Regions from separate parts of the Methylorubrum populi genome, predicted to be linked through region 2. Evidence: predicted binding sites of a transcription regulator. Region 2 holds the regulator's gene; the other holds the start of a gene.
What was found. Region 2 encodes LexA, which represses DNA repair genes until DNA is damaged. Its sites were predicted from a motif close to TGTTCNNNNTGTGTTCNG; they were not measured.

Region 1 (9,989 bases), 2.3 Mb from region 2:
GACTGGAAGCTCGACCGCGATCTGTGCGGCGTCGGGTCGGAGACCGGCTCGAAGGTCGCCGAGCTCATCGAGTTCCTCGGCTCCAGCGGCGAGAGCATCGCCCTGTGCACGCACGCGACGCTGCGCTTCGCCTTCACCAGGGCCGGCATCGAGGTCTTCGACGGCGCTCTCATCTGCGTGGACGAACTGCACCATGCCTCGTCGAACGACGAGAACAAGCTGGGCTCCCTCCTGCGCGGCCTGATGGACCGCGGCAGCGCCCACGTCCTGGCGATGACGGGCTCCTACTTCCGGGGCGACACGGAAGCGATCCTCCACCCCGAGGATGAGGCTCGGTTCGAGCGGGTCATCTACACCTACTACGAGCAGCTCAACGGCTACGAGTACCTCAAGACGCTGCACATCGGCTTCCGCTTCTACCAGGGGCGCTATCTCGACCGGATGGGCGAGGCCCTGGATCCAGCTCTGAAGACCATCGTCCATATCCCGCATGTGGGATCGAGCGAGGCCGTCGCCGACAAGATGTTCGAGGTCGACGCCATCGTCGACACGCTTGGCGATCCGCTCGGCAGCGATCCGGTCACCGGCTTCGTGAAGGTGCGCAACGGCCGGCGCATCCTGAAGATCGCCAACCTCGTGGATGACGGCCCCGGCCGAGAGAAGGTCATGGCCTCGCTCCGCAAGGTCAAATCCCGCGACGACGTCGACGTCATCATCGCCCTTGGCATGGCCAAGGAAGGTTTCGACTGGATCTGGTGCGAGCACGTCCTAACGGTCGGCTACCGCGGCTCGCTCACAGAGGTGGTCCAGATCATCGGCCGCGCGACCCGCGATGCCCCGGGCAAGACCGAGGCGCGTTTCACCAATCTCGTGTCAGCTCCCTTCGCGAAGGACGACGTCGTCTCACGCGCCGTCAACGACATGCTGAAGGCGATCTCGGTGTCCCTGCTCATGGAGCAGGTGATGGCCCCGACCTTCAAGTTTCGCACCCACAAGGGGTCGGACGACATGACCGGGCAGCAGCCTCAGACGGGCAAGCCCGAGCCCGTGACGAACGTGGGCGAGATCGAGGTCATCAACGGCCCCATGGTATCGGATGAGGCCAAGCGCATCATCGACGCCGATTTCCCGGATCTCGTCGCCAACGTGCAGAGCGATCCCCGGACGATCACGGTTATGCTCAACCCAGACGCACACCATGCCGACGTGATGCACGACGTCATCACCACCGACATCGTCCGCCGGCGATATCCCCACCAGCCCGAGAGTGTCATCCAGGACGTCGTCACGCTGTTTGGGGCTCGCACCGAACTCGGGCGAGCCGTGAAGGAGGATCCCAGCGTCATCCAGACCATGAGCCTCGACCTGGACGACCCTGCGCCGACATCCGGGGGCCAGGAGCCTCAGGACCCCCAACTCCCCGGCGGCGGAGACAATTTCATCCGGGCGACGCACAAGTTCCTCGACGTGCGCGATCTCCAGGTCGATCTCCTCGGCGGGCGGCGCGAGTTCGTCGACGCCTACGAGATCCTGTCGAAGGAGCTCAACGAGGACATCCTCGCCCGCCTCCACGGCGAGGTCCGCGCGATGAAGGTGGCGATGACCCAGGAGGAGGCCGAGAAGCTGATGCCGCGCATCAAGGAATTCCTCGCCCGCGAAGGCCGCGAGCCGAACCTGAACTCGCCGAACGGGCGCGAGGTCCGTCTCGCCGACGCCCTCGCTTTCATGCGCAAGCTCGCCCGGCAACGGCGGGCCGATCTCGCCGGGGCCGATGCCGGCCGCACCGCTGGAGCCGCCAATGGCTGAGATCCCGGACGCCATCGATTATCTGAACGACCCGCTCCTCGCGACGCCCGATGAGAAGGTCCGGGCTGCGCGCACGCCGGTCGTCGAGCAGGCCGCCGAGGTTCTGGCGCGCATCAACGCCTTCTACGCCGAGAACGGGACGGAGCCGGTCTCCCAGAAGGGCCGGAGCGTGCTGGAACGCATGCTCGCGAACGAGCTCGCAGGACTGCGCGCGTCCAGGGCGGCCCTCACGGGCCTCGAGCCCTTCGACGTCCACGGGCTCGTGTTCGTGACAGGCCAGGCGGTGGATCCCATGGACGATCCGTTGCTCGCCGACGGGACCGACATCTTCCAAGTCCGCGATGCCCTCCAGCCGCGCGCCACGCCGGACTACGTCGCGGATCGCGTGCCCTGCCAGGACTTCGATCGGTTCGAGGGCCTGTTCGACAGTGTGCGCCAGAGCGTGAAGGAGCGCCTGAGAAAGCCCGTGCCATTCAGCCAGGAACGGGTCGAGATCGGCGAGTTCTTCGTCCTCAAGGGCCAGATGCTCCAGGTCGCAGACGTCCGCGATCCCCACCGACGCAACGGCAAGGATGACGCGCGTCTGCGTGTCGTTTTCGAGAACGGCACCGAGTCCAATCTCCTGATGTCGTCACTGGTACGCCGGCTCTACGAGGATAAGGATGCCCGACGGATTCCGACAACAAGCGCAGGCCCACTTTTTGAGGGCGCGTCGACCGGGTACGTCTACGTGCTTAGGTCGCTGTCCCCGCGCCCCGAGGTCGCCGGGCTTTTGAAGGTGGGTACGACCGCCGGGCGGGTCGAAGATCGGATCAGCCGCGCCGCCACGCAAGCGACCTACCTCTATGCCGACGTCGAGATCGTCGACACCTACGAGTTCAAGGGACACTCGGCCCAAGAGGCCGAGCGACTGGTTCACAAGCAGCTGCGGCCCTACCACGTCGCACTGAAGGTCACGGGACCGGACGGCACGCCTCACAGCGCGACCGAGTGGTTCCGGATCAATGCCGATGCCGTCGCCGATGCTGTGACTGCAGCGCTTGGTCAGAAGGTGCGGACGATCGCCGCGTAAGCGAGCGTGGCGAGGGAGGCTCAGGGCGAGAGGTAGCTAATCTCCGTTCCTGGCCTCCCCGCAACACAGACACCTGTCACGCACCGCACCTGGGCGGATGAGGCCTCCATCCGAGGCCAGCGTGCAGTCGATAGGGCGTCGCGTCACTACCGCTCGGCCATCCGCTCGAACGCAAAGCTAAGCTACGCCAAGCTCAGCAGGTCCGCAAATTTACACCCAGTCTGCGATTCACCCTCTCAGGTCGAATGCTCGAAGGGTACGACAGTCCGAGCGGAGCTCCCGAACACCACAGCTTGTGTCGCTTTCGTCCCTATTGTCAGACGCGTCTGACCAACACAGCCTCCGGCAAATCTTATAGCGTCCGTCGTACCCGGCTGACAAAACCGACGATTCTGACAATAGGTCAGGAACGGGCCACGGCCACAAGGCCAGCCGCCGCCAAGCCGAGCACCCCAAGCACCAAGGCCGTCGGAACCCGTGAACGCGGTGGGATGAACCACGACGTCCGGCGACGCGTGCCGCAGAGTCTTCGCACGGCCGGCGCTTGGCTCCTCGCCACCGCGACCTCCATCGACAGCGCGCCATGCTCCCGCATCCAAAGATAGCGGTGGCGGCCATCGCGGAAGCTGAGCGCTCCGTGCCGCTCTACGGAGACTTCCGGCATCCACATCGGCTCGCCGGCGAGAAATCGTTTGCCCGCCTTGGCAAATCTGTTCGAGTTGTCGTCTGAAGCATCGCCGGGGACCGCAATGTACTGGTCCGACAGAAACCAACAGCGATCAAAAGCATCGATATCGATCCACACGCGAACGTCCGCATCCGGTGCGCGACGATATCCGATGTCCCAGCTGAAGACCGTCCAGTTCACATGGACGGCATTCTTAGGCGGCCGGGACATCACTCTCAACCTTCGTGAGCACGGGTACGACGCTGTGTGGATCGTGGGCGAAGACGGCCTCCGTCAGCGCGCCGGGCTCCACCTTGTAGCGCTGCCCCCAGGTTTCGAGATTCTGAGGCCGGTAGCCCCGATCCGCGCGCCAGCGCTCGAACACCGACGCATCGATCGTCTCGTTGACGATCTCGTCGCGTTCGCCTTGCGAGACCTCCGGCGGCGCGCCGATCGGGCGGTAGAACGGCTGGGCGACGTAGCGGTACAGACCCCCCGCGAACTCGCCGTAGCTGTCCCGCGGGCGCACCTCCAACACACCCGGTTCGAGGACGACGTCTGCGCGGAACGCCAATCCATGGCCGGCCGCCTTCTCCATGATCCACCTGAGCGGGAGCTGGCTGAGGAGGTCGTCCCGGTATCCGCCGCCCACATTGGCGTGTGCGCCGACGAACCAGCGCTGCTCGACGTTTGCGACCGGACGGGGGGGTGCCATTTCGGTCAGCGGGACGCCCTCGCGAAACTTCTTCGTCCACAGCGTCGGCGCGAACGCCGCCCGGTGCTCGTCGATGGCGAGCGCGTGGTAGCCGTTCTCGATCGGCAGCCGCAGCCCCGTGTGCAGGAAGGCGTAACCCGACCGGCTCAGGCCCGGGATCCTAGCGAGGCCGGGGCTCGTCGTCGGCACGCCGAGCGAACCGACCGTGTCCCAGACGCCGACCATCTTGACCGAAACCGGCATCGCGTAGGTGGCCATCCAGCGCTCCTCGGGCGAGGCGTCAGTCAGCGTGCCGTCCCCGGCGCGCGCCAGCAGCCACCGGACCGTGCGCCGCTCGTCGCCCCGGCGGTACCGGTCGAATAGCTGGCTGGTCCCAAGTGGGGCCCCGGGCTTCAACACGCCGCATAGGGCGATGAACCCGGCGAGGCTGCGCGCCGTGTAGGCCCCTCGGCTAAAGCCGAAGATGAAGATCTCATCGCCCGGCTCGTAAGTCTCGACGAGCCATTCGTACGCGCGGGCGACATTGCGATCGATGCCAACGCCGAGGACGCCACCCCGGACCTTCTCGCCGACCGTCGTCCCGACGCCCCGGCTGTAGTAGCCGACCTGACGGATACCGTCGGTGCCGCGTTGCGCGCACAACGCCTTCAGTCGCCAGACATTGGTGTTGTCGTCGAGCGTGTTCCACGTCCCGTCGAGGAACACGGCAATGCGCTTCCGCTCCGGCGACTGCGCCGGCTCGATCCCGTTCGACATCGGATTTTCGATATTCACCCTTGCACGACAAGGTTAACGCGGATCTCGACCAAGCGTTGCTTGGCCTTTCACGCGCACGCGACCGGCAAATCCGACACCTGCGTCGTGTACCGGGGCGTGCGCATCTCGAACTTCGTGTTCCAGTCCCGCTTCGTCGTGAGCCCGGCACGTGCCGGTACGACGGCACCGCGGCCCCATCGGGCGTTGCAGGCGTCGAGCGCCGCCATCAGCGGCGCGGACCGCTCGCGGTCGAGGCGGCCGATGAGAGCCCGTGGGCTCTCAGCCAGCGGCACGAGATCGGTGGTGATCACCCCGGCCTTGGAGTAGCGCCAGGGCACATGGCCGGGTTCGCGCCAGGTCTTGGCGACGCCGTGTGTCGCGGCCTTGATCAAGGCGAGGCTGTCGTTCGTCGCCTCGGGCAGGCTGACCACGGTCGAGACCGAGCGCATGGGCTCGCCGCGGTCATGCTCGCTCGTGTGGTAGAAGACCGTCACCTGATCGGTGCCGAGCCCGTCGCGTCGCAGCTTCTCGCCGAGCCGCGCTGCGTGGGCGGCGACCGCCTCTTCCAGCGTCGCCCGGTCGCTCACACGGCCTGAGAAGGAGCGGGTGACCGCGCAGCCCTTGCGCCGCGCCGGCAGCAGTTCGAGCGGCAGGCAGGAGAGCCCGCGCAGCTCGTGGATCATGCGCTCGCCGACGACGGTGAGCGCCTTGCGCACCGGTCGGGGATCGAGGTCGCGCAGATCGGCGACGCTGTCGACGCCCATGGCCTCGAGCTTGGCGAGCGAGGCCCGGCCGATACCCCAGAGCTCGCCGACGTGGATCCGGCAGAGCCAGTGATCGTACTGGACCGGATCGGTTAGGTCGCAGACGCCGCCAAGGTCCGGCACCGTCTTGGCGATGTGGTTGGCGAGCTTGGCCAGCGTCTTCGTGGGCCCGAGACCGACGCAGGTCGGGATGCCGGTCCAGGCGCGCACCGTTGCCCTGAGATCCTGAGCGAGCGCGAAGCGGTCCCGCTCGCGCACGTTGGAGAGGTCCAAGAAGCTCTCGTCGATCGAGTAGATCTCCACGTCCTTCGCGAAGTCGCGGTACACCGCGTTGGTGCGCGCCGACATATCGCCGTAGAGCGTGTAGTTCGACGAGAACACGCGCACGCCTTCAGACTGGCACATGTCCCGGATCTGGAAGTACGGCGCGCCCATCTTGATGCCGAGCGCCTTGGCCTCGGCCGTGCGGGCGATCGCGCAGCCGTCGTTGTTCGATAGTACGATGACGGGCTTGCCCGCGAGCTTCGGGTCGAACACCCGCTCGCAGGAGCAGTAGAAGCTGTTGCCGTCGATGAGCGCGATCGCCCGGCTCATCGCTTCAGCGCCGCCTTCGCGGTGTGCCAGTGGATCGTGAACCGCACGACGCCCCAGATCACGCCGTCCTGAAGCTCCTCGACCGCGAAGACCGGCAGGTCCGGGTTCTCGAAGGCGAGCCAGGCGCGGTTGCCCTCCAGGCGGTAGCGCTTGATCGACATCTCGCCGTCGATCGCCGCCACGACGACGCTACCGTCGGCGGGCTGCAAGCTGCGGTCCACGCAGGCGAGATCGCCGTCGAAGATCCCTGCCCCTCGCATGCTGTTGCCGGCGATGCGCCAGAGGAAGGTCGCGGGCGGGTTCGGCGCGAGCCAGCGCGGCAGTTCGAGCGCGCCTTCCAGGAAATCGTCGGCCGGCGACGGGAAGCCGGCGCACAGGCTCTGCCCGATCAGCGGGATCCGCACCGCATCGGCGCTGCCGGGCACGAGCTCGTCGATCCGTGCGATCCCCACCACGCCTCTCCCATTCTGGAACAGAATGCGAACAGATGCGCCGTCGGTTCCGGCTGAGGCAAGCGCTGGCGGCAGCGATCTCGCGAGCCTGGGGAAGCCTGTGGATATCGGGGACAGCGGTTCGACCCAGGCGGGTACCACGCCCGACCGAATTCGCCACGAACGCGAGTCCAGACCTCCCGCTAAGTCCCCGTCCGGCGCACCCATTCGCGGTTGCAACGCGATCTCGGCAGGGTCTTGTTCCCTTTTTGTTCTTGGTTAACGTCCGGACCAGAAGCCCAGCGGACCGCTCCACATCCTCAGGAGCGGGCGCGGGCTTTTCGGATTCCGGAGGCCCAAAATGGACCGTTTCGAAGCCGAGCTGCACGCGATCGCTCTGCAAGGCTCACCCCACTATCGGGTTCTCCGCAAACTCGAACGTCGTCCCATCTACGAGTGGCCTCTGCCCGACAAGGTGAAGATCGGCGTCATCGTCGACACCGAGACCACCGGCCTCGATCCGCACGAGAACGAGATCATCGAACTCGGCATGCTCCGCTTCGCCTACACGGCCAGCGGCACCATCCTGGGCCCGCTCGCCGAGTTCCACAGCTTCCGCGAGCCCTCCAAGCCGATCCCCAGACACATCACGCAGCTGACCGGGATCACCGACGCGATGGTCGCGGGGCAGCGCATCGACGATGACGCCGTGCGCGACTTCGTCGGCTCGGCCGACCTCGTGATCGCCCACAACGCCGCCTTCGACCGTCGCTTCTGCGAGCGCCTGAACTCCGTCTTTGTCGACAAGGCCTGGGCCTGCTCAATGAGCCAGGTGCCCTGGCGCGAGGAAGGCGTCGAGGGCACCAAGCTGTTCTACGTCGCCTACCAGCAGGCCTTCTGGTTCGAGGGCCATCGCGCCCTCGACGATTGCTACGCCCTGCTCGAACTCCTTGAGATGCCGCTGCCGCGCACCCACGCGATCACGATGACGACGCTCCTCGACGCCGCCCGCCGAGAGACCCGGAAAATCTGGGCTATCGGAACCCCGTTCGAGGTCAAGGATCGCCTGCGCGAGCGCGGCTACCGATGGAATGCCGGGCAGGACGGGCGCTACCGCGCCTGGCACCGGGAGGTCGACGTGGACCAGGTCGAGGCCGAGCTCTGCTTCCTGGAGGATCTCGATTTTCCCGACATCGCACCACTCGTGACCGCGGTCGACGCCTATATCCGCTTCTCGGATCGGCTATTCTGAGACCGCGTTGGAGGTCGCGCTGCGCGCGACCTTCCTCTGTCATACCATCGCGACCGAACAGGCCGGCTGGACGACAGGAGGCCTGTCCGGCACGAATGGTCATCGCATCTCCGAGGACGCGCACAATGACCGATTCGCCGGATCAGGCCGAGACTTCCTTGGTCGACATCGACCGTCGCTGGGCAGCGTTGGAGGTAGGACTGGCCGATCTCGAAAGTCCTGATTTCGACGCGAGCCTATTCGATGACGGGCCGGGTCCATGGATCGTGTTGAAAGGATCGCAGTCCGACGGTCCCGACCCCGATGATGTCTTCACCGTTCCTGCTTCGTTAGAACGGATCGTTCGAGGCTTGGAGAGCGTCCACGCCGTTCATGAAACGGCGGACGATTGGCTGAGCGACGATCGCGCCAGAGACCCGCGACCACACGAACGACGGGTCTCGGTGTTCTTCAGCGAAACCAGCGCGATCTACACGACCATGCAAACCGAAGAGCCTGTGCTGAACAGCGGTTTTTCATCCAAATCTGAGATTGAAAGTGTGGCGATCGCTTTGCTCACGATCATTACAGATCGGTTGGAAAACCGTTCCGCAGTAGCCAGCGGCCCATGATATCAACGATATCTGGATTAATGTACGGACGCCTCGCACCAAGGTAATTTCGATTGGGATTGATGATATCGAAATCTATCAGATGTGCTGCGCCCGGGCGATCTCCGTTGCGAGGTGTAGTAAACTCTCCGCGGCAGAGCTGTGAGGCTTGTTCGGGCCACATCCAATAGTGACCGGGCAAGCCAGGCAACAACCAGAAGCGGCGAAATCTCGACCGCCTCGGGAAACCGCCCTTCTTCGTGAAGTCGATCGTTAGAGCAAAGACGTAGGGGAGCTGCCCGATGTCGAGGTTGTGATACTCCCAAACACGATCTCGCAGGGAAATGTCGAGAATTTCGATGAATTCTTTGTAGCTAAGATTACCAACAATCTCGTTGAGGCGCTTATAGATCCAGGGCCAGCGATCGGCAAACTCTGCCTTCAATCGTTCAACGTCCCCCTCGCCGCCATCACGCAGGACGGCATAGCGCAGCCGACCCGCTTCGACCGCGTCGCAGACCGCGCCATTGTGATGCGAGAAGTGGGGCGTGCCGTTTTCTGGCGCTGGACGGACGACGTGCATCCCGCCCAGGCAAAGGGGGCACAGAAACCGCGGCAATAGCGGATCCTGTTGCCTCAACAGCGGTCCATACTCGGTCTGGGCCCAGACGACGTCCACACGTCGGCGGGTGTGAATATCGAGCGCATCGTCCACCACGGTCTCCTGCAAATCGCTTCGCAGGAAAGCTTGAGGGTTCGTCTCGCAAGAGTCGAATCGCGGCCGCTTCGGGACACGGAGACGCGGTTCTCTGACAAGCTGTTCTGATACCATGCTGAGGGTCGCACCCAACGCGGCCTTCAGCCCGACGGAGCGTGGAAGATGGCACGGGACTTCGTCTTCGTCTGGCAGCCGAACGACGGCTTCCCAAAGGCCGACGTCGACGGGCTCCTGGCCCGCTTCGCCGCCGACGGCCCCTTCATCGAGGACTGGCGCTGCGCAACGGGCCAGACCCGTCCCGGCGACAACGCCTATGTGTTCGGCCAGGGGGCGGCGCACCGCTGCATCTTCGCGGTCGGCACCGTGGCAGGGCCGCTCAAGCCTCGGCAGCCGAACGTCGCCTATCGCTACCTGCCGGTGCGGATCGAGATGATCGCCGATCCGGACGCCGGCGGCCTGATCGATGCGGCAGCGATCCGAACCCTCGGTGACGGCGCGCTGAAAAGCATCCGGCGGAGCGGCGTCAGCTTGGCCGCCCCGATCGCCCGCGGCCTCGATCGCCTCCTCGCTAGCCGGCCGATCCTTGAGCCTGCCGTCGTTGATCCCGTCGCAGAGGTCCTCGTC
Region 2 (9,989 bases):
ACAGTCCGGCGAAGGTGCCCGATTCCTTCGAGTCCCTGTTCTCCTCGCTCATCGTCTCGGACAGCGAGCGGCGCAGGAACAGGGCGACCACCGCCGCCAGGGCCCCGATGACGAAGGGGATGCGCCAGCCCCAGGCGGTGAGCTGCTCCGCCGTGAGCAGACCCTGGAGCACGACGAGCACCAGCGAGGCGAGAAGCTGGCCGCCGATCAGCGTGACGTACTGAAACGAGGCGTAGAAACCCCGCTGCCCCTTGGCGGCGACCTCGCTCATGTAGGTGGCGCTGGTGCCGTACTCGCCGCCGACCGAGAGGCCCTGCACCATGCGGGCGAGGACGAGAAGCACCGGCGCGAGATGGCCGACGGTGGCGTAGGTCGGCAGCAGGGCGATGGCGAGCGAGCCACCGCACATCATCAGCACCGAGATCATCAGCGAGGTCTTGCGGCCGAGCCGGTCGGCGATGCGCCCGAACAGCCATCCGCCGATCGGCCGCATGAAGAAGCCCACCGCGAAGACCGCCGCCGATTTGAGAAGCTGCCCGGTGCTGTCGCCTTCGGGGAAGAAGACCGGAGCGAAGTAGAGCGCGAAGAAGGCGTAGCAGTAGAAGTCGTACCACTCGACGAGATTGCCCGACGAGGAACCGACGATCGCCATGATGCGGCGCCGACGGTCGGCCGCCTCGTCCTGCGCCGCCGTCGCAGTAATGTCCTGCATGCGCTGTCCCTGATCGGCCGGCCTCGCGGCCCCGTGATCCCTCTCGCGGCTGCGTAACTAATCGTGAGTGGCACGCTGCCGACGCGGCACGCGCCCGTTCCGTGACAGAAATCGGCAAACGTTGCACCCGGCCCATTCGATCGCTCCGAAGCCGGCCGGAGGAACCTGTGACGCGGGCGAAGATCCTCTGTGCGGCGCGCCCGTTTCGCTCAGCCGCAGACCGGCACAAGCGAGCATCGGCACGTCGCTCGATAATATTCTGCAAGAAACATGAATGATCTTTGGAACGTTGATCCACCGTTCCTCGGACAATCATTCGGTATCGAACAAAGTCATACACGCATTGCCACGCTTATCCCGAACAACACGGCGCTCGGCACGGTGCAATGCATCTTTTCGGAACGGTTTTCCCCGGTCCGCCGTTGCGAGCCGGTTCTCGGCGCCGCGTCGGCAGCCGGCAGAAGACAGGGATGGAACATGACCAAGTTCTTTCGCAGCACGGCGACGGCCGCGATTCTTGTGCTCGGCGCGGCGACCGCTCTCGCTCAGGGTGGCGGCGCCGGCGCAGGCGGTGCCGGCGGGGGCGCGGCCGGAGGAGCAGGCGGGGCCGCAGGGGGCGGTGCCGGGATGGGAGCCGGCGGCGCGGGCGGCGCCGGGGGAGCGGCCGGAGGAGCGGCCGGAGGAGCGGGCAGCGGGGCGGCGAGCGGCCCGCGCGGCGGAGCCGGTGAAGCGGGCGGGGCCGGTGGCGCCCGCGGCGGCGAGGTCGGCGGCGGCGCACGCGGAGGCGAGACCGGCGGGGCGGCGAGCGGCGCCGGTCGCGGCGGCGAGCCGGGAGAGGCCGGGACACGCGGAGGCCGCGAAGGCGGCCCGGCCCGCGCCGGAGAGACGGGTGATCGCGGCAACCGCGACGGCAACCGCGACACGGGCCGGGACGGCGCCGGCGAGCGCGAAGGCCGGGGTGGCCGTGACGCGGCCGGGGAGCGCGGCAACCGTGACACGGGCCGCGACGGCGCGGGGGAACGCGGAGCACGCGACGGGGCCGGCGAGCGGGGTAGTCGCGGGGCCGCCGCCGAGGCGCGCGGGGCCTCGAAGAGCCTGAGTTCGACCCAGCGCACCGAGTTCCGGCAGTCGATCACCCGCTCCAATGTCCGGGCGGTCACGAACGTGAACTTCGCGGTCCGCGTCGGCACGGCGATCCCGCGCTCGGTTTCGCTGCACCCGCTTCCCCCGGCGATCCTCTCCCTGGTGCCGGCCTATCGCGGCCTGCAGTTCATCCTGGTCGGCGACGACATCGTCATCATCGATCCCGACACCTACGAAATCGTGGACGTGTTCCCGGCCTGATCCGGCCTCTGCCACATTGCAACGGAGGGCGGTGGCGCTGCGGCGTCGCCGCCCTTTGCGTGTTCGGGCTCGTCTTGCGGAACAGGAGAGGAACGGCTAGGCTGTTCGTGCTTTGTTTTCAACGATTCTGCGGCGCCCCCGGCCCGCGGTCGACAGCAGGTGCCGCATGCTGACCCGCAAGCAACTCGAACTGCTCCAGTTCATCCAGCAGAGGATGCAGGAGAGCGGCGTGCCGCCGTCTTTCGACGAAATGAAGGACGCGCTCGATCTCAAATCCAAATCCGGCATCCACCGCCTGATCATGGCGCTGGAGGAACGCGGCTTCCTGCGCCGCCTGCCGAACCGGGCCCGTGCCATCGAGATCCTGCGCATGCCCGACCTAGCGGCAGCCAAGTCCGCGCCCGCCTCCGAGCCCCGCCGATTCACCCCGAGCGTGGTCGAGGGGGGCTTGTCGGGCAAGCCGCCCGCGCCGAAGCCGGCGATGCTGCAGGCCCATGACGGCAACGGCCAGTCGGTGATGGTGCCGGTGATGGGCCGGATCGCCGCCGGTACGCCGATCTCGGCGATCGAGAGCCAGAGCCACTCGATCTCGATGTCTCCCGACTTCCTCTCGGGCGGCGAGCACTACGCGCTGGAAGTGCGCGGCGACTCGATGATCGAGGCCGGCATCCTCGACGGCGATCTCGTGGTGATCCACAAGCAGGACACCGCCAATAACGGCGACATCATCGTAGCGCTCATCGACGACGAAGAGGCGACTCTCAAGCGCCTGCGCCGCCGCGGCTCCTCGATCGCCCTCGAGGCGGCCAATCCGTCCTACGAGACCCGCGTGCTCGGTCCGGATCGGGTGCGCATCCAGGGCAAGCTCGTGAGCCTCGTGCGCCGCTACTGAGGGACCTCGGCCTGCGGCAGGTCCGACGGATCCGTCGCGCTCGGGTCGCTCGATGATTGCGGTTCCGACCGGGCAGCCGGTGTCTCCGTGCCGGTCGCTTTGGACTGTAAGGCCGGCTGCCACGGCTTCGGTTGGCCGGTCCCGCGAGCGGTGGCAAGTTCCGGCCCCGCCGTTCCGAGGCGGATGGCGGTGGCGCCCTGCGCAGCCAGGAAGGTGCGGTCGGCGATCAGCGGCGCGGCGCAGCCCGGCGGCGCCCGCAGGCGGGTGATCAGGATGTCGGCCCGGGCGCAGTCCTCGGCGAAGGCGCGCTTGTCGGTGACGAGCGCGACGGCGCGGCCATCGACGGCCACGAGCGTGCAGCCGAGACGGTCGCAGCGCGGTCCAGGATCTCCGGTGAGGGATTCCGGGCGGCGCCCGTCGCCGTCAGCCTTCAGCCACTGTTCCAGCACGAAGCCGGGCGGACGGCCGAGGACGACGAGGCGGCCGTCCCTACCGCGGACCGCGGCGCCGGCCCCGTCCCGGTCGATGTAGATGTCGTAGCGCGACGGGCTCGCGGCGAGCGCGATGCCGACCCCCGCCGGCAGCAGGGCGAGCAGCCGCAGACGCGACACCGGCAGGGTCGCGAGGAGCAGGGCGGCCGCGAGAAGCGTCAGGGCGCCCGTTCCGAAGGCCGGCAACACCACGTTGGCCTGTCCGAACCCGGCGATCCAGGCCGAGATGTCGAGCATGCCGCGCACCGCGAGCCCCATCAGCCACCAGACCGGACGATCAAGGGCGAACGGGTAGGCCAGCATCCCGAGCACTGCCGCGGGCATGACCGCCAGCGATACGAGGGGCAGCGTCAGGGCATTGCCGACGAGGCCGAAGGGCTGCACGGTCTGGAAGTGGTAGGTCGCGAAGGGCGCAGTGGCGATCTGTGCCACCAGCGTCGTGGCCAATGTGCCGACCACCGCCGTCGCCAGCCACGATGCGGCCCGTGCGACGCGGGAGGAACGCTCGGTTCGGAAGACGCGCCCATCGATGAGCGGCGCGCAGGCGATCAGGCCGGCCACCGCCCCGAACGACATCTGGAAGCTCGGACCGAGCAGTGCCTCCGGCTCGCGGGCGAGTGCCAGGATGGCAGCGAGCGCGAGATTGCGCATGCTGAGCGCCGGACGATCGACGAGGATCGCGCCGAGCATCACAAGCGTCATGATCAGCGCCCGTTCGGCCGCGACATCCCAGCCGGAGAAGGCGCAGTAGGCGGTCACGCCCAGCATCGCCGCGCCGGCCGCGATCTTCTTGATCGGCCAAGCGAGGACCAGCACCGGAACCAGCGCGAGCCCGGCCCGCACCAGCCAGAACACCACGCCGGCCGCGAGCACCATGTGGAGCCCGGAGATCGAGACGACGTGATAGATGCCGGCCGCCCGCAGGATGTCGTTCGTCTCGTTCGCGATCAGTCCGCGCTTTCCCGTGACGAGCGCGGCCGCGACGGCGCCGGCCTGGCCGCCGATCGCGTCGGTGATCCGGCGGGTGAAGGCATTGCGGGCCGCGTCGATGTCGGCCCCCAGTCGCAAGGACCAGGGGAGCGGTTCGGCCGGCGCCCCGATCTCGACCTTGCCCACCAGCGATCCCACCGCGCCGATCCCGCGGAAATACGCGTCGCGCGCGAAGTCGTAGCCGCCCGGCCGCACCGCCTCGGGCGGTGGCAGCAACCGTGCGGTGGCTCGGATCGTGTCGCCCGGCCTCACCGCCTGCGCCGCGCGGTAGGACACGCGCACCCGGCGCGGACGTTGCGCCGGGGCGAGGTCGCCGAAGCTCTCGACGCGGACGATCAGCCGCGCGCCGCCCTCCCGCTCTTCGAGTCCCTCGACCAGGCCGGCGAGCGGCGCGATGGTCACGCGGCTCAGCACCGGCCCTGCGACGGAGGCGACCCTCCAGACGGCGGCCGCATAGCCGAGGAAGAGGGCAGCGAGGGCGAGCGTCAGCGCGAGTGCGATCGGGCGCGCCCGCAGGGTCAGCGTGACGAGAAGACAGAGGGCGGCGGCGATCAGCGGGGCAGCGAGGAGGGCCTCCCCGTCGGCGGCCGTGAAGAAGACCAGGATGCCGGCCCCGAAGGCGACGGCAAGCCACGGAAACAGCCGGCGCTGCTCGGCCTCGCGGGCGAGACCCGCGCCCAGTCCCTCGATCGTCGCCCGCCAGAGCTGCGACAGGGCGGGAACGCGGCCGGCGAGGAGGGCTGGAGCCGCCCCGCTCACCGCTCTGCCGCCGCCCTGCGCCATGCCCCGCCACGTCCCGAGACCTGCGATGCCCGCGCGACGGGCACACGTGACGGATTCTTAACGCATCCGCTCGCTCGTGCTACACGCCCGGCGAGACCGGCTGCGGCCGCCCTCGCGCCATCCCGCACTTTTTTCGAAGAAGCCTCTCAGCCGCCGATGTCGTCACCGGTCGTCACGCGCTTTGCGCCCTCGCCCACGGGCTTCCTGCATATCGGGGGAGCGCGCACGGCCCTGTTCAATTGGCTCTACGCCCGCCGGTTCGGCGGCCGAATGCTGCTGCGCATTGAGGACACCGATCGGGAGCGCTCGACGCAAGGAGCGATCGACGCGATCCTCGACGGGATGCGCTGGCTCGGCCTCGATTGGGACGGCGAGGTAATCTATCAGTTCGCCCGCGCCGAGCGCCACCGCGCGGTGGCGGAGAGCCTGCTCGCCTCGGGCAACGCCTACCATTGCTACGCCAGCGCCGAGGAGCTGGCGCAGATGCGCGAGACCGCCCGCGCCGAGGGCCGTGCCCCGCGCTACGATGGCCGCTGGCGCGACCGCGACCCGTCCGAGGCGCCTCCCGGCGTGAAGCCGGTGATCCGCCTGCGCGCGCCGACCGAGGGCGAGACCGTGGTGGAGGACGCCGTGCAGGGCCGCGTCACCTGGGCGAACCGCGATCTCGACGATCTCGTGCTGCTGCGCTCCGACGGCACTCCGACCTACATGCTCGCCGTCGTGGTGGACGATCACGACATGGGCGTCACCCAGGTGATCCGCGGCGACGACCATCTCACCAATGCCGCGCGCCAGAGCCAGATCTACCGGGCGCTCGGCTGGGACGTGCCGGCGATGGCGCATATCCCGCTGATCCACGGAGCGGACGGGGCCAAGCTGTCCAAGCGACACGGCGCGCTCGGGGTCGAGGAGTACCGCGATCGCGGCTACCTCCCGGCGGCCCTGCGCAACTACCTCGTCCGACTCGGCTGGAGCCACGGCGACCAGGAAGTCTTTTCCACCGAGGAGATGATCGCCGCCTTCGACCTGAAGGCGATCGGTCGCTCGGCCGCGCGCTTCGACTTCACGAAGCTGGAGAGCCTGAACGGGCTCTATATCCGCGGCAGCGACGACGCCGTTCTGGTCGATGCGGTCGACGCGATTCTGCCGGCCCGCGGTCCCGAACGCGGCCTGCCGACCGCCCTCACGCCGGATCTGCGTGAGAAGCTCCTGTCCGCGATGCCGGGGCTGAAAGAGCGCGCCAAGACGCTCGTCGAACTCCTCGACAGCGCCTACTACCTCTATGCCCCCCGTCCGCTCATCCTCGACGCCAAGGCGGAAGGCCTGCTCGCCGGCGAGGCGCCGGAGCGGCTGCGCGCCCTTCTTCCCGCCTTGGAGGCCCTGCCCGAGTGGAGCGCCGCGTCGACGGAGGCCGCCGTGCGCGGCTTTGCCGAGAGCCAGGGCGTCAAGCTCGGCCAAGTCGCTCAGCCGCTGCGGGCCGCGCTCACGGGCCGCGCCACCTCGCCGCCGGTCTTCGACGTGATGGCCGTGCTGGGCCGTGACGAAGCGCTCGCCCGCCTGCGGGATCGCCTTCCGGCCTAACGCCCGACCACGCGACGGATCAACGCATCTGACCGCAGGACGCGTTGATCCACCCTGCGCCGCCGACCGCCGTGACGCCGATGCCGCCATGCGCACGACGAGCGGAGTGACAACTCGACATAAATGACAGCACCGATCTTCCGCAGCTGACCGTCACGCGGCCCGAAGGCGGAAAGTCTTGTCCTTTCCCGCGTTTTGGCATCATCTTCGAGCCAGCGGTACGCTCGGACCGCGCGAAATCCGGGGGATGAGGCAGATCAGAATCGACGCCATCGTGCTCCGACAGTGACAGAGGCGGCCCGTTCTTCGCATATGCGAAGAAGCGGAAGGCACCCTGCCGTTGCTGGGCGTCGACCGATCCGTTAACCCGGTGCTTCAGTGAGCGGGCGCAGTGCTCTGCTGCGGCGCCACAACGGAGCGGGAGGCGACGCCTTCCGCTCCCGTGCTGTTCCCGTCGCGAGAAAGGGTCCGCGATCCCATGAGCGCTTCCGCCAGCACCATCATCGTGGGCGACAAGAACGTCGAACTGCCCATCAAGACCGGAACGATCGGCCCGGATGTGGTCGATATCGGCAAGCTCTACGCCCAGACCGGGAAGTTCACCTTCGATCCCGGCTTCACCTCGACCGCCTCCTGCGAGTCGAAGATCACCTATATCGACGGCGACGAGGGCGTGCTGCTCTATCGCGGCTACCCGATCGAGCAACTCGCCGAGCAGGGCGACTTCCTCGAGACCGCCTACCTGATGCTGTTCGGCGAATTGCCGTCCTCCGCCCAGAAGGCCGACTTCGATTACCGGGTCACGCGCCACACCATGGTGCATGACCAGATGAACCGCTTCTTCCAGGGCTTCCGCCGCGACGCCCACCCGATGGCGGTGATGGTCGCCTGTGTCGGCGCACTCTCGGCCTTCTACCACGACTCGACCGACATCTCGGACGAGTCGCAGCGGATGATCGCCTCGCTGCGCATGATCGCGAAGATGCCGACGCTCGCGGCGATGGCCTACAAGTACACGATCGGCCAGCCTTTCGTATATCCGAAGAACGATCTCGACTACACGTCGAATTTTCTGCGGATGTGCTTTGCCGTTCCGTGCGAAGAGTACGCGATCAATCCGATCTATGCGCGGGCGCTCGACAAAATCTTCATCCTGCACGCGGACCACGAGCAGAACGCCTCGACCTCGACGGTCCGGCTCGCCGGCTCCTCGGGCGCCAATCCCTTCGCCTGCATCGCCGCCGGCATCGCCTGCCTGTGGGGTCCCGCCCATGGCGGCGCCAACGAGGCGGCGCTGAAGATGCTGATGGAAATCGGCCACCCCGAGAACGTGCAGAAATACGTCGCCAAGGCGAAGGACAAGAACGACCCCTTCCGCCTGATGGGCTTCGGCCATCGGGTCTACAAGAACTACGACCCGCGCGCGCGCATCATGCAGAAGACCACCCACGAGGTCTTGAACGAGCTCGGGCTGAAGGACGACCTGCTGGAGGTCGCGGTGCAGCTCGAGAAGATCGCCCTCGAGGACGAGTACTTCATCGAGAAGAAGCTCTACCCGAACATCGACTTCTACTCGGGCATCACCCTCAAGGCGCTCGGCTTCCCGACCTCGATGTTCACGGTGCTGTTCGCGCTCGCCCGCACCGTCGGCTGGATCGCGCAATGGGCCGAGATGATCGAGGACCCGTCCCAGAAGATCGGCCGCCCGCGCCAGCTTTATATCGGCCCGGACCGCCGCGACTACATCCCGATCGGCCAGCGTGGCTGATTAAGCCCTCGCCCCCGAGCCTCGCGGCCCGGGGGCATCACGGCCTCAGAGCCCGAGATCGCGCTTCAGTCGGACCACCGCCCGGTCGAGAGCGCCGAGAAAAGCGGAGCGGTCCTTCGGCGAGAACGGCTTCGGGCCGCCGGTGATGGCCCCGGCCTCCCGCAGGTCCTGCATCAGGTTGCGGGTGGCGAGCGCGAGACCGACCGAGGATTCCGTGAAGGCCTTGCCGTTCGGCGCGATCGCCGCCGCGCCGGCCTTCACGCAGCGGCTGGCCAGGGGCACGTCGGCCGTGACGACGATGGCGCCGCGATCCGCCCGCTCCGCGATCCAGTCGTCGGCCGCGTCGAATTTGTCACCGACGATCACCCGCTCGATCCAGGGCTCGCGCGGCAGGTTCAGAAAGCTGTTCGAGACGACGAAGACGTGGAGGCCGTAGCGCCCGGCGACACGGTACACCTCGTCCTTCACCGGACAGGCATCGGCATCGACGAAGATCCGGATCACCAGCATCGCCGCCTCCTCGCTCATGCCGCCCGCCGCGCCTCCAGCACGATCCGGGCCGCCGCGCGGCTCGGCTCCTCGTCGCCGGCCAGCCGCATCCGGCCGTCGATGCGGGCAAGCGCCTCGAGCTGGGTCCGCCGCGCCGGGCCGCCCGCGAGAAGGGGCGCCAGCGTCCCGGCCAGCCGCTCCGGCGTGCAGTCGGCCTGCACGAATTCCGGCATGGCGTTCTCGGACAGGATCAGGTTCGGCAGAACGATCGTCGGCACCTGGATCAAGCGCCGGGCGATCACCTCCTCGACCCGCGAGACCTTGTAGGCCACCACCATCGGCACGCCGGCAAGCGCGAGCTCGAGCGTCACGGTGCCGGAAGCCGCAAGCGCGGCGCGCGCCCGGCGGAAGGTGGCGTATTTGTCGGCCTCGCCGTGGACGACCCGCGGATGCCGCTCCCAGGCGGCGGCGAGCCGCTCGATCAGGGCGCGGTGGCGGCTCACCGCCGGCAGCTCCACTTCGAACGGGCCGATGCGCCGGGTGAGCTCCGCGACGGTGCGCCCGAAGACCGGCATCAGCCGCTCGATCTCCGAGCGGCGCGAGCCCGGCAGGACAGCGAGGACGGGCGGGCGCCCCTCGCGAATCGCCGCCTCCTCGGGGGAGGGGCGCAGTTCGGCCAATCGCTCGATCAGCGGGTGGCCGACATAGGAGCAGGGCGGCCCGCCGAGCCGCCGATGCGCCTCCGGCTCGAAAGGCAGTAGGGCGAGCACGTGGTCGATGAAGGGCACCATGCCCTTCGCCCGCCAGGGCCGCCACGCCCAGACACTCGGCGAGACGTAATCGACGATCGGCAGCTCCGGCAGGCGCTTGCGCACGCGGGTCGCCACGGCATGGGTGAAGCCGGGGCTGTCGATGATCACGAGCACGTCGGGCCGTGCC

Region 1: the regulator LexA is predicted to act here: its motif matches at 7,065-7,082, upstream of MPPM_RS09550 (LexA family protein).

What each region holds. Positions count from the first base shown of each region.
Region 1 covers NZ_AP014809.1:2,070,581-2,080,569, reverse strand. Annotated here, with positions in the region: gene MPPM_RS09575 (DEAD/DEAH box helicase) at 1-1,806, shown strand, start outside; gene MPPM_RS09570 (GIY-YIG nuclease family protein) at 1,799-2,878, shown strand; gene MPPM_RS09565 (plasmid fertility inhibition factor family protein) at 3,282-3,746, opposite strand; gene MPPM_RS09560 (T6SS phospholipase effector Tle1-like catalytic domain-containing protein) at 3,760-5,016, opposite strand; gene MPPM_RS09555 (Y-family DNA polymerase) at 5,085-6,374, opposite strand; gene MPPM_RS09550 (LexA family protein) at 6,371-6,826, opposite strand; gene MPPM_RS09545 (3'-5' exonuclease) at 7,167-8,057, shown strand; gene MPPM_RS27945 (hypothetical protein) at 8,183-8,668, shown strand; gene MPPM_RS27940 (hypothetical protein) at 8,622-9,362, opposite strand; gene MPPM_RS09540 (HNH endonuclease) at 9,528-9,989, shown strand, end outside.
Region 2 covers NZ_AP014809.1:5,467,567-5,477,555, reverse strand. Annotated here, with positions in the region: gene MPPM_RS25475 (MFS family transporter) at 1-712, opposite strand, end outside; gene MPPM_RS25470 (DUF1236 domain-containing protein) at 1,190-2,056, shown strand; gene lexA (transcriptional repressor LexA) at 2,223-2,948, shown strand; gene MPPM_RS25460 (ComEC/Rec2 family competence protein) at 2,942-5,212, opposite strand; gene gltX (glutamate--tRNA ligase) at 5,369-6,793, shown strand; gene gltA (citrate synthase) at 7,272-8,561, shown strand; gene MPPM_RS25445 (YaiI/YqxD family protein) at 8,607-9,089, opposite strand; gene lpxB (lipid-A-disaccharide synthase) at 9,086-9,989, opposite strand, start outside.